Regions from separate parts of the Sulfobacillus sp. TH-112 genome, predicted to be linked through region 1. Evidence: riboswitches for the same ligand, from Rfam matches in the RefSeq annotation. Region 1 holds a riboswitch; each other region holds the start of a gene.
What was found. Region 1 has a riboswitch for cyclic di-AMP ahead of ACOJWD_RS09575 (LysM peptidoglycan-binding domain-containing protein). Riboswitches for the same ligand answer to the same signal wherever they lie in the genome.
Positions count from the first base shown of each region.

Region 2: linked by a shared signal. The riboswitch ahead of ACOJWD_RS13965 (peptidoglycan-binding protein) and the one ahead of ACOJWD_RS09575 (LysM peptidoglycan-binding domain-containing protein) in region 1 are both predicted to bind cyclic di-AMP.
Region 3: linked by a shared signal. The riboswitch ahead of ACOJWD_RS06220 (peptidoglycan-binding protein) and the one ahead of ACOJWD_RS09575 (LysM peptidoglycan-binding domain-containing protein) in region 1 are both predicted to bind cyclic di-AMP.
Region 4: linked by a shared signal. The riboswitch ahead of ACOJWD_RS11625 (amidohydrolase) and the one ahead of ACOJWD_RS09575 (LysM peptidoglycan-binding domain-containing protein) in region 1 are both predicted to bind cyclic di-AMP.

Region 1 covers NZ_JBYCKN010000134.1:21,720-23,920, forward strand. The annotation lists gene ACOJWD_RS09570 (transglycosylase domain-containing protein) at 1-74, opposite strand, end outside; gene ACOJWD_RS09575 (LysM peptidoglycan-binding domain-containing protein) at 186-1,154, opposite strand; cyclic di-AMP (ydaO/yuaA leader) riboswitch at 1,166-1,301, opposite strand; gene topA (type I DNA topoisomerase) at 1,535-2,201, shown strand, end outside.
Region 2 covers NZ_JBYCKN010000189.1:32-2,232, reverse strand. The annotation lists gene panD (aspartate 1-decarboxylase) at 64-459, opposite strand; gene ACOJWD_RS13970 (hypothetical protein) at 606-971, shown strand; cyclic di-AMP (ydaO/yuaA leader) riboswitch at 1,264-1,398, shown strand; partial or broken gene ACOJWD_RS13965 (peptidoglycan-binding protein) at 1,414-2,201, shown strand, end outside.
Region 3 covers NZ_JBYCKN010000096.1:3,484-5,684, forward strand. The annotation lists gene ACOJWD_RS06220 (peptidoglycan-binding protein) at 1-834, opposite strand, end outside; cyclic di-AMP (ydaO/yuaA leader) riboswitch at 844-979, opposite strand; gene ACOJWD_RS06225 (EamA family transporter) at 1,160-2,080, shown strand.
Region 4 covers NZ_JBYCKN010000164.1:35,657-37,857, reverse strand. The annotation lists gene ACOJWD_RS11625 (amidohydrolase) at 1-1,429, opposite strand, end outside; cyclic di-AMP (ydaO/yuaA leader) riboswitch at 1,527-1,656, opposite strand; gene ACOJWD_RS11620 (hypothetical protein) at 1,837-2,201, opposite strand, start outside.

The DNA.
Region 1 (2,201 bases):
AACACCGCCCCCGTGACTCTGCGAATCGATAGTATCTGGGGTCGATGACGATGGTGACGGCGGCGATTTTGCATCGGATTCTCCTTTAATCGGGCAGTAGCGCTTCTCCCGCTAAGGTGTCCGTGTCACATAAAAAATATGTCGAAAAAAGGCGGAGCCCGAAGGCCCCGCCGCTGATCTAGAGTTTAGTTTACCGTTCCCGCTCCATAGTAATGGGATACATAGAACGGGTCGTTAAGATTCTGTATCTGGACTCCTTGACCCGGTTCCGGGGCATCAATAAATGCCGCCGAATATCCCATGGCGGGATCCGAGCCAATATAAATTCCTACGTGAGACGCTCCGGGAGCATAGGTTTGAAAGAATACCAGGTCGCCGGGTTCGAGATTGGCTTTTGACACATGGGTCACTTCATCATACTGCTCCCAAGTGGTACGCCCAATACTGATACCGTTTTGAGCCAGTACATACTGTACCAGACCCGAACAGTCAAAGCCGGTTGCAGGATTCTCGTCACCAAATACGTAAGGCACCCCGAGGTATTTCAGCGCGGTGGATACGATGGCTGCACCGACGGAGCTTGGAGCATCTTGCATAGGTAGTGAGACGCTATTGGATCCACTTGCGATGGCCGAAGAACTGCCGGGCAGGATCAAGACTTCGCCGACCGCAATATTGTTGGGATTCGACAGATGATTCAGTTGGGCGAGGATGGGCCATGTAGTATGAAACATGGCGGCAATCCCGGCCAAGGTATTGCCCGCTTCAACCGTATATCGGCGCACTGCGGACGACGCCTTGGCTGTAGCCGGTTCATTGGCTGCAAGCGTGGTTTGTCCACCAGGCACAGAGAGGACTTCGCCGATGCGAAGCACGTTGGGATTCGCTAAGTGGTTCATCGAAGCTAGCGTTTCCCAGGTGGTGTGAAATTGGCTGGCGATTCCTGCTAAGGTGTTTCCTGATTGCACCCGATAGGTGGCGCTGTGTGCGGCCTCAAAAGACAGTGAGGAGCTCGCGTGCGCGCTATCGATCAATTGATGATGAGGTGCCGTCGGAGATCCTTGAGCGACCGTCTGGACCGTGGTAAGCGGGGACAAACACAAGGCTGCAGCCACTAAAGCACCGCTGGCTACGCCAATCGAGCGTATATTCAAATAGGGGCTCCCCTTCCTTCGCGATTTGCCTCCGAGGTTAGTTCATGGTTCGGGCAGAAGGAGCCCTACGTGTAGACACGATTCACCAAGGGACAGGTCCCTTTATCCCCCGTACATGGAATTTCCATGATTCGGCATAAGGAGTCGTATCGATTATAGGGGGATCTTGTCGACATGTCATGAGCGATGGGATTGAGTGAGCGGTCATCACCACCTTCGCACGTCGCTTTTTGCCATAATATGTCCGTCACACTAAATATTTGGGATGCATGGAAAAAAGCGTCAGGGAAATAATGGGCGATTTTATGGGGAGGGCCTTTTCTGGATATCCGTGGCATAATGCGATAGTATAGGTACGCTTACGAACGGGAGGTGGCAGGTTGGCAAAGCCAAAGCCCTTGATTATTGTAGAATCTCCGGCCAAGGCCAAAACCATCAGCCGATTTCTAGGAAGTCGGTATCAGGTGAAGGCATCGATGGGGCACGTACGTGACTTGCCAAAGAGTCAGTTTGGTGTTGATGTCGAAAAAGATTTTCAGCCGCGCTATATTACCATCCGCGGCAAAGGTCCATTAGTGAAAGAATTGAAGGACGCGGCCAAAAAGACCGATCGCGTGTATTTAGCAACCGACCCGGACCGCGAGGGCGAGGCCATTGCTTGGCATCTGGGGGAAACACTAGGGATTAAGCCGGAGGATGCTCGTAGAATTGAATTCCACGAGATTACGAAAGATGCGGTGACTGAAGCGATTCGCTCGGCCCGACCGGTGGATATGAACTTGGTGGATGCCCAGCAGGCGAGGCGGGTACTCGACCGCGTGGTGGGGTACCAACTATCTCCGTTGCTGTGGCGCAAGGTACGTCCCGGACTGTCCGCGGGTCGAGTGCAGTCAGCCGCACTGAAGATTTTGGTCGATCGGGAACTGGACATTGAAGCTTTTCGTCCGGAAGAATATTTTACAGTGGAATTAACCGCCAATAGCCAACCGGCGATTGCTGCTCAGTATGTTGGCCCATTAGGCGAAAAGGGTCGTCTCACCGTGCTTG
Region 2 (2,201 bases), on a different contig from region 1:
ACATAGCCTCCGCTGTGTCAGACTTCGCTGTCCAGAGCGTATTTTCTCCAAGGCCACTCGAAATCACTCGCCCATGTCCAGGGTATAGGGCTTTTCGCCCGCCATGACTTTTGAGATATGGTTTTGTTGGTCAACATAGACGAGGCGTGGATGAAGTCCGCTACGCACTTCTTCGGGGCTAAAGTAACCATAGGCCATAATAATCACTAAGTCGCCGGGATGAAAATGTCGTGCAGCCGTTCCGTTGAGACATAGTGAACCTGGGTGGTCGTTATCTTGGATGACATAGGTGACCCAATGCGTCCCGGTATTAATGTTGGTGATGTGCACAAATTCGTGAGGCAAAATATCGGCAGCCAGAGCAAGTTGATGACCGAGTGTCAGACTGCCGACGTAATTGAGATTGGACTCGGTGACGGTGGCCCGATGGATTTTTGATTTCAGCATTTCTCTTAGCAAACGTGTCAACTCCTCAATTGAACGCCGAATGGGGTAGGTCATATTCAGTCAATCGTTTATCATATGTCGCGAGTCGAGAAAGCTTGCATGAGATTCTTGTATAGCATGACCTGCCATGAGGCACTCTAGCCGCGGAGGGATCATCTATGGAAGACCATCAGAAAGAAGGCCATCAAAAGGAAGGACATCAAAAGGAAGGACATCAAAAAGAGGAAAAAAAATATTCGGTCAAGTCTCCGCGTAAGCACCCCAAGCCCTCTATGGGCACTCCCAGCACCATCAACCAAGCGGTACGCCAGGAACTCTGGTATGTGGATACCATGGTGGCGTCGCCCTTTCGCATGGTGCGTCGGCAATTAGAAGGGCGCCAGGGAGCCATGGCTCAAAGTGCGGATGAAGCCATGTGGGCGATGGAGGGGATGGTTCGTCTGCCCATTAAACTGATACAAGCAGCGTTTGGTGAAGCGCCATCCGTGGCGCCGAGCGACCAACACGGAGAATCATCGCACTAGTATTTCCAATTTGTAGGTCACCATTTTCGACGATAGAGCATCGCCTTCAGGCAAACGGTGGGACGGCTATGGCGCAAGAGCCGTAATGATAGGAAGTGCAGCCATTCTTTTGTCTGTCAAGAGATCAGTCAAAAGTTGGCTCTTCAGTTAGACAATAGCAGACCGCTCCGATTCTCCGTATGGACGAGCATCCGGCTCCCCTGACATGGCCTATGAGGTCGTATGGTCGGGGGAGCGCGGTTTTACGATCTGACGACGCCCTCGATCACTCGGTACACTCTCTAATGTTCCGACTTCCATAACGCCTAATTCCGCAAAGGAATCCGGGGAACCCAAGGGTTAGGGGTGAATCGAGCTTGTGCTCGTAGGGCGTACTCTCGCGTCCGAATCCGTCAGCTAACCTCGGAGGCAAATTTCGAGGGGGATATATTACGTGAAAACGATGATACTAGGTGCAGCATTTTTAGGATCCATGAGCTTATTCGCCGCTCCGTCCATAGGAAGTGTTCAGGCTGCCAGTACGACCACGGCAGCACTTCAATCTCTGCATCCTGCGATGCAACATACCCTCTTTCAGGGTGATACGGGCCACTGGGTCATGACTCTTCAAGCCGACCTCAATGATCTCGGAATCTCATCAGGACCCGTCGATGGGATTTTCGGACCGCTTACTGAGGCGGGTGTAAAGTCCTTTCAGTCGCAAAGCGGACTCTCCTCCACGGGAGTAGTCAATGCCACAACCTGGCAAGACATTTTGGCAGGATTCCAACTAACTCCCTATACACCAGGAAGTCATGCGCTGAGTGCGACATCAGCCAATAGCAACCAGAGCCAATCTGTGGGATCGGGATCGGCTGAGCAATTATCGCTTCCCGAGTCGTTCCCTACTGGTGGCACGCCGGTTGACGAACCTTCCAGTTCATCGGGTCCGCAAGGGGAATTCACGCCGTCCGTCAGCACCATTGATGGGCATCAAGTCGTCGCCGCCTATCATATGATTGCTACCTCATATGGACCGAGCTTGGCAGATAATTACCCCTACGGCCCGACGGATTACTTCGGCGCACCACTAGAAGACGGAATGATTGCGGTCGATCCGAGTGTGATACCGTTGAAGAGCCTCGTCTATGTGACCGGATATCAAGACAACTTCCTCCCGTCACAAGGGTTTCTGGGACAAGCCGACGATACAGGGGGAGCCATCCAAGGTGATCGGATTGATATCTTTAT
Region 3 (2,201 bases), on a different contig from region 1:
GGATGAGGTGAATTCCCCCGTCACGCCGTCGGACGGACTATTCAACGAAGGCTCGCTCACCGGATCATTGGGCTCGGGAAAGGCCTCGGGCAAGGTCGGGCCACTTTGTCCATTATTAATACTCGAACTGGTATTGCCCGAGGTGGACGTCGACCCTGTGGTGCTTGTCCCACTTGCCAGTGTTGGTGCGGTAGTCCCACTGATTGGTGGTACCAGCTTAAATCCCGATAACATCTGCTGCCAAGTGACCTCCGATGTCACCCCGGTTTCAGCCAATCCAGTGGCCTTTTGAAAGGCCTTGAGTGCCGTCTCGGTGGCCGCGTTGAAGTATCCCGTGTCTGATCCCTCAGGCAGATATCCTAAGTCTTCCAAGTTAGCCTGTAGGGTCATCACCCAGTGCCCGGTCGAACCAATCGTGAGCACTTGGCGCATTGCTGGGTGGGTATTGGCCAAAGTCTGGGCCGTTGTCGGAGAAGACTCTGGCGCGGCAGGCACAATATCAAACCCCGCAAGGATATCCTGCCAGATGACCGGGGTGGTAGCTACACTGTCGGGAAGAGCATGAGCTTGTTCAAACGCCACCAGCCCTCGCTCCGTCCGCGGACCAAAAATTCCATCCATAGGACCCGCAGAATACCCCAGAAGGTTCAAATCAGCTTGTAGGGTGCAGACCCAATGCCCCTGCGAACCGATTTGTAAGGACTGTTGCATGGCAGGATGGATCGCCTCGAGACTGGTGGTGCTGGGCGTCGCGGCAAACGTTGCTCCGCTCAATAATCCGGCACTCGCAATGCCGACCGTACTCAACACGGCAATTTTTGATGTTATACGCATGAAGTAACCCCTCTCTCAAAGTTGTGCCTCCGGGGTTAGCTGACGGGTTCGGGCAACGAGAGGTAGGCCCTACGTGATCACACGATTCACCCCACAGACCGGTTCCCCCGGTTGTCATTCTTAAACAATTTGGCGTAGTTATGGTAGAAAAGAGTGCGGACTTTGTCAGATGCCCAGGGAGCGGGTAGGCTGCCTTGGCGTGATATTAAATGGAGGATTATCGAAATGCAGGGTGTTTTCTCATAATCTAGGACCTGTCCCAAAATCCACCACCACACGGAAGTCCGGTCGAACGACAAACAGATATGATACAGTGAGGGCAGGCATGACATCATCAGGAAGGATCGGCGATCGGCTCGTGGCGCAAACACCCAAAGTGCACATCTTGTCGGTTCTCTGTGCGGGAGCCAGTTATGGCCTAGTGACTCCCCTTGTCAAACAAGCTGTGCGCTCCGGCGTGGCAACGTCCTCCCTGAGCATGCTACAGTATCCGGCCGCCTTACTGTTTCTGGTCGTCGCACGATATCTGATGAAGTCTCCACCCATGCGCCTACGCGCACACCTCGTCTGGCCCCTTTTGGCCGTAGGAGTCTCCAGTGCCGCTACTACCATTTGCTATTATCAATCGTTAAAGCATCTTCCCCCAGCTATGGCGGTCCTGCTTCTATTTCAATTCTCGTGGATGCTTCCCGTGATGGGATGGTTAGCGTCGAGACGACGTCCCAGTCTTATTGAGGTCGCAGCTATCGCACTCATCGTCATCGGCACCATCCTAGCGTTAAGTGAGCAGTTTCACGGCCCGTTGACCACCCTCGGGATGATCGAAGGGCTCGGTGCCGGAGTGAGTTATGCCTTCACCTTGTTCTGGCAAGCCCGCATTGCGTCGGATACCCCTGTGTTGAATAGCGCGTTCCTGACGATCGTGATTGCCGCCCTGACGGTCTTCCTCTTTTATCACAACCCTAGCCACCTCTTCACCCAGAACTGGTCCCAAACTGTCGGGTACGGGAGCGTCGCGGGCATTTTTAGTCTCGTTCTTCCCCTAGGTTTACTGTATTTGAGTGCGCCCAAGCTCGGTGACACGCTGACCGCAATTCTGGCATCAGTAGAACTTCCGACCGCACTTGTCATATCACTAATTTGGCTTAAGTCATCTATAACGTTGTTCGAATGGCTGGGTTGTATGCTGATTCTCGGCGGCATTACCTTAGCATCGGTTTGGGATCGCGCCGTTCCGAGAGGCTAAGCATGCGTTCATTGGCCTCTTCATTTGGCTCTCATAGAGGGCGTCAGACATTTCCAGTACGCCTCGCGCAAATTCGGTACTTTTGTTATCATAAATTGATTACGTGGCAGGAGGGACCAGA
Region 4 (2,201 bases), on a different contig from region 1:
CTGCATCGGTGGTATAGGCTCTCCATGCGCGCGCAATAGAAATTCGTTGAGAGGACCCCAAGAGCTTTCCAGAGGAGGTTTTTCGAGTTGTGGCAGTCAGAATAGATGCTAGCGGGTTAATGGGAGTCACGGGAGAGTCAGAATGAAGGGCAAACTGTATGCCAAGAGAATCCGCCCACGCCAGTGGGTCGAGGTTTTCGGCTCTCTCGGGACCAATGAATCGATCGCGGTGCCGATCGCCCCAATGAAAGACATGCCCAATGAAGAAGTTGGGCAAAACACCCAAATGCTCCATCGCTTGGAGTTGGCCGAAATGCGCCATCTGCGCATGTTCTATGCGGTGGCGCCTTTCGGGTGCGCCACGCTCCCCTAGTGCTTCTTTGTACGCTGATATGACGGTCTCAATGGCCGCGTCCCCGTTCGCGTGGATGGCTATTTGGACACCTTGTTCGTGGTAGGACTGGATGCGTTTCACTAAATCGTAGTGCGACAACACCAGAATCCCATGCTCGTCAGCTCGATCGAAGTACGGGGCGATAAGCTTGGCAGTATGCCCTTGAATTGATCCATCTGAGAATAGTTTTATACCGGGTACAGATAAAAACGGTGTGGAGGGATCGCTCGGAATCTCATCTTTGGTACCGTGGGCACGAACATAGCAGGTCGTACGGGTGCGCAGGACTTGGCGTGCTTCAGCCAGTTGATACGCCTCCCACACGCGTTGCACCGATTCGGGATTTCCAAGACCCATTGCAGCGTCTGCCGAGGAGGTCACTCCCGCACGATGACAGAGCTCCACCGCTCGGCCAATGTCGGCAACCATCTCATTAATAGTGGGGAGAGGAATGTGGCGGGTAATCGACTCTAACGCTTGAGACTCAAGTAATAATCCGGTCAATTGTCGGTCTTCACCATGAACGATGCCTTCGATGGTGGTCTGCGAATTAATACCAGCAAGCTCAAAGGCTCTCTGATTGGCGACGGCCAAGTGTCCCGAATTGTGGAGAAGGTACACCGGATGATGGGGAGCCACTCGGTCCAGTTCGGATTTCGTAGGAGGCCGTTCTTCGTGTAAGACGGTGTCATCCCAGTGATGCCCTAAGATCCATGTGCCACGCGGTTGAGTATGCGCAGCCTGTCGTATTTTTTCTAAAATATCTGCTACGCATTGATTGTGTGGCGGTCCACAATCAATTTGCGAGGCTAGCTGGCCCATCCACCACAGGTGAGCGTGAGACTCAACAAAACCAGGCAAAAGATGAGATCCATCGAAATGAAGGACCTCGGAAAATCTTTGGGATCTGAAGTGGTCCTTTTGCCCAATAGCGTGAATGCGACCGTCGCGAACCCACACGGCATTTCCGAGTGAGGCGGGCTGAAGAGGGGACATAATCGACGATGCCAATATTAAAGTGTCTTGGTGGTGCAACCAGTATCGCCTCCACAATATGTTGTGGGGGGCATGTGTTGAGGTCAACGCGGAGACACACGAAAAATATCAACATGTGAAATAAGTCGGTCTACAAATGTGGACCTTTCCACGCCGACGGGGTAAGCTGACGGGCTAGAGCGGAAAGTGCTCTCCATAACTGGTGCGCCCCAAATACACATGGGTCCCCCGTGCATCGCGTTGCGATGCTTTGGCCAAAAAGAGATGCTGGGGGAACTATATCATAAAAGTGAACGAGAGGCGAGCGACGTGGGAACCACTTATAGGTGTTCACTCAACTAAACACTGGGAAAACCGTACCGAGTCTTCCGGCATTCATCGTCTGGTAGGGTCCAAGCTAATAATGAGATTTTCGATTTTTAGACGCTCACTGAAGTTCCGCGCCCTCACACAGAGCGCTTTCTTAAGATAAAAATCTTCTCGCCGTTCATCGTGGTCACCTTCTCTCCCACAGCGTTTGTAGGACTGTTTTCTTTGGACATGCGTTTATGAGGAATGACTCGTGCGAAATGAGTCACCGGGATGAGGCTGTGGCGTTGTGACAGCGCTATAATACCATGGTTTTCGGGAGCTGACTTTTTTACCGTGCGACGGCCTACCACCCAGCATTGATAGCTACCTGGGCGACTGACACGCACGATCTCTTTTAAGGCGATGTCGAGGTCTTGATAAAAGGCCAATACTTTGCGAGCACGAGTGGCGTCGACGTGCTCAATTTGCCTCAACGCCTCCACTAAGGTCGGAGATGGCA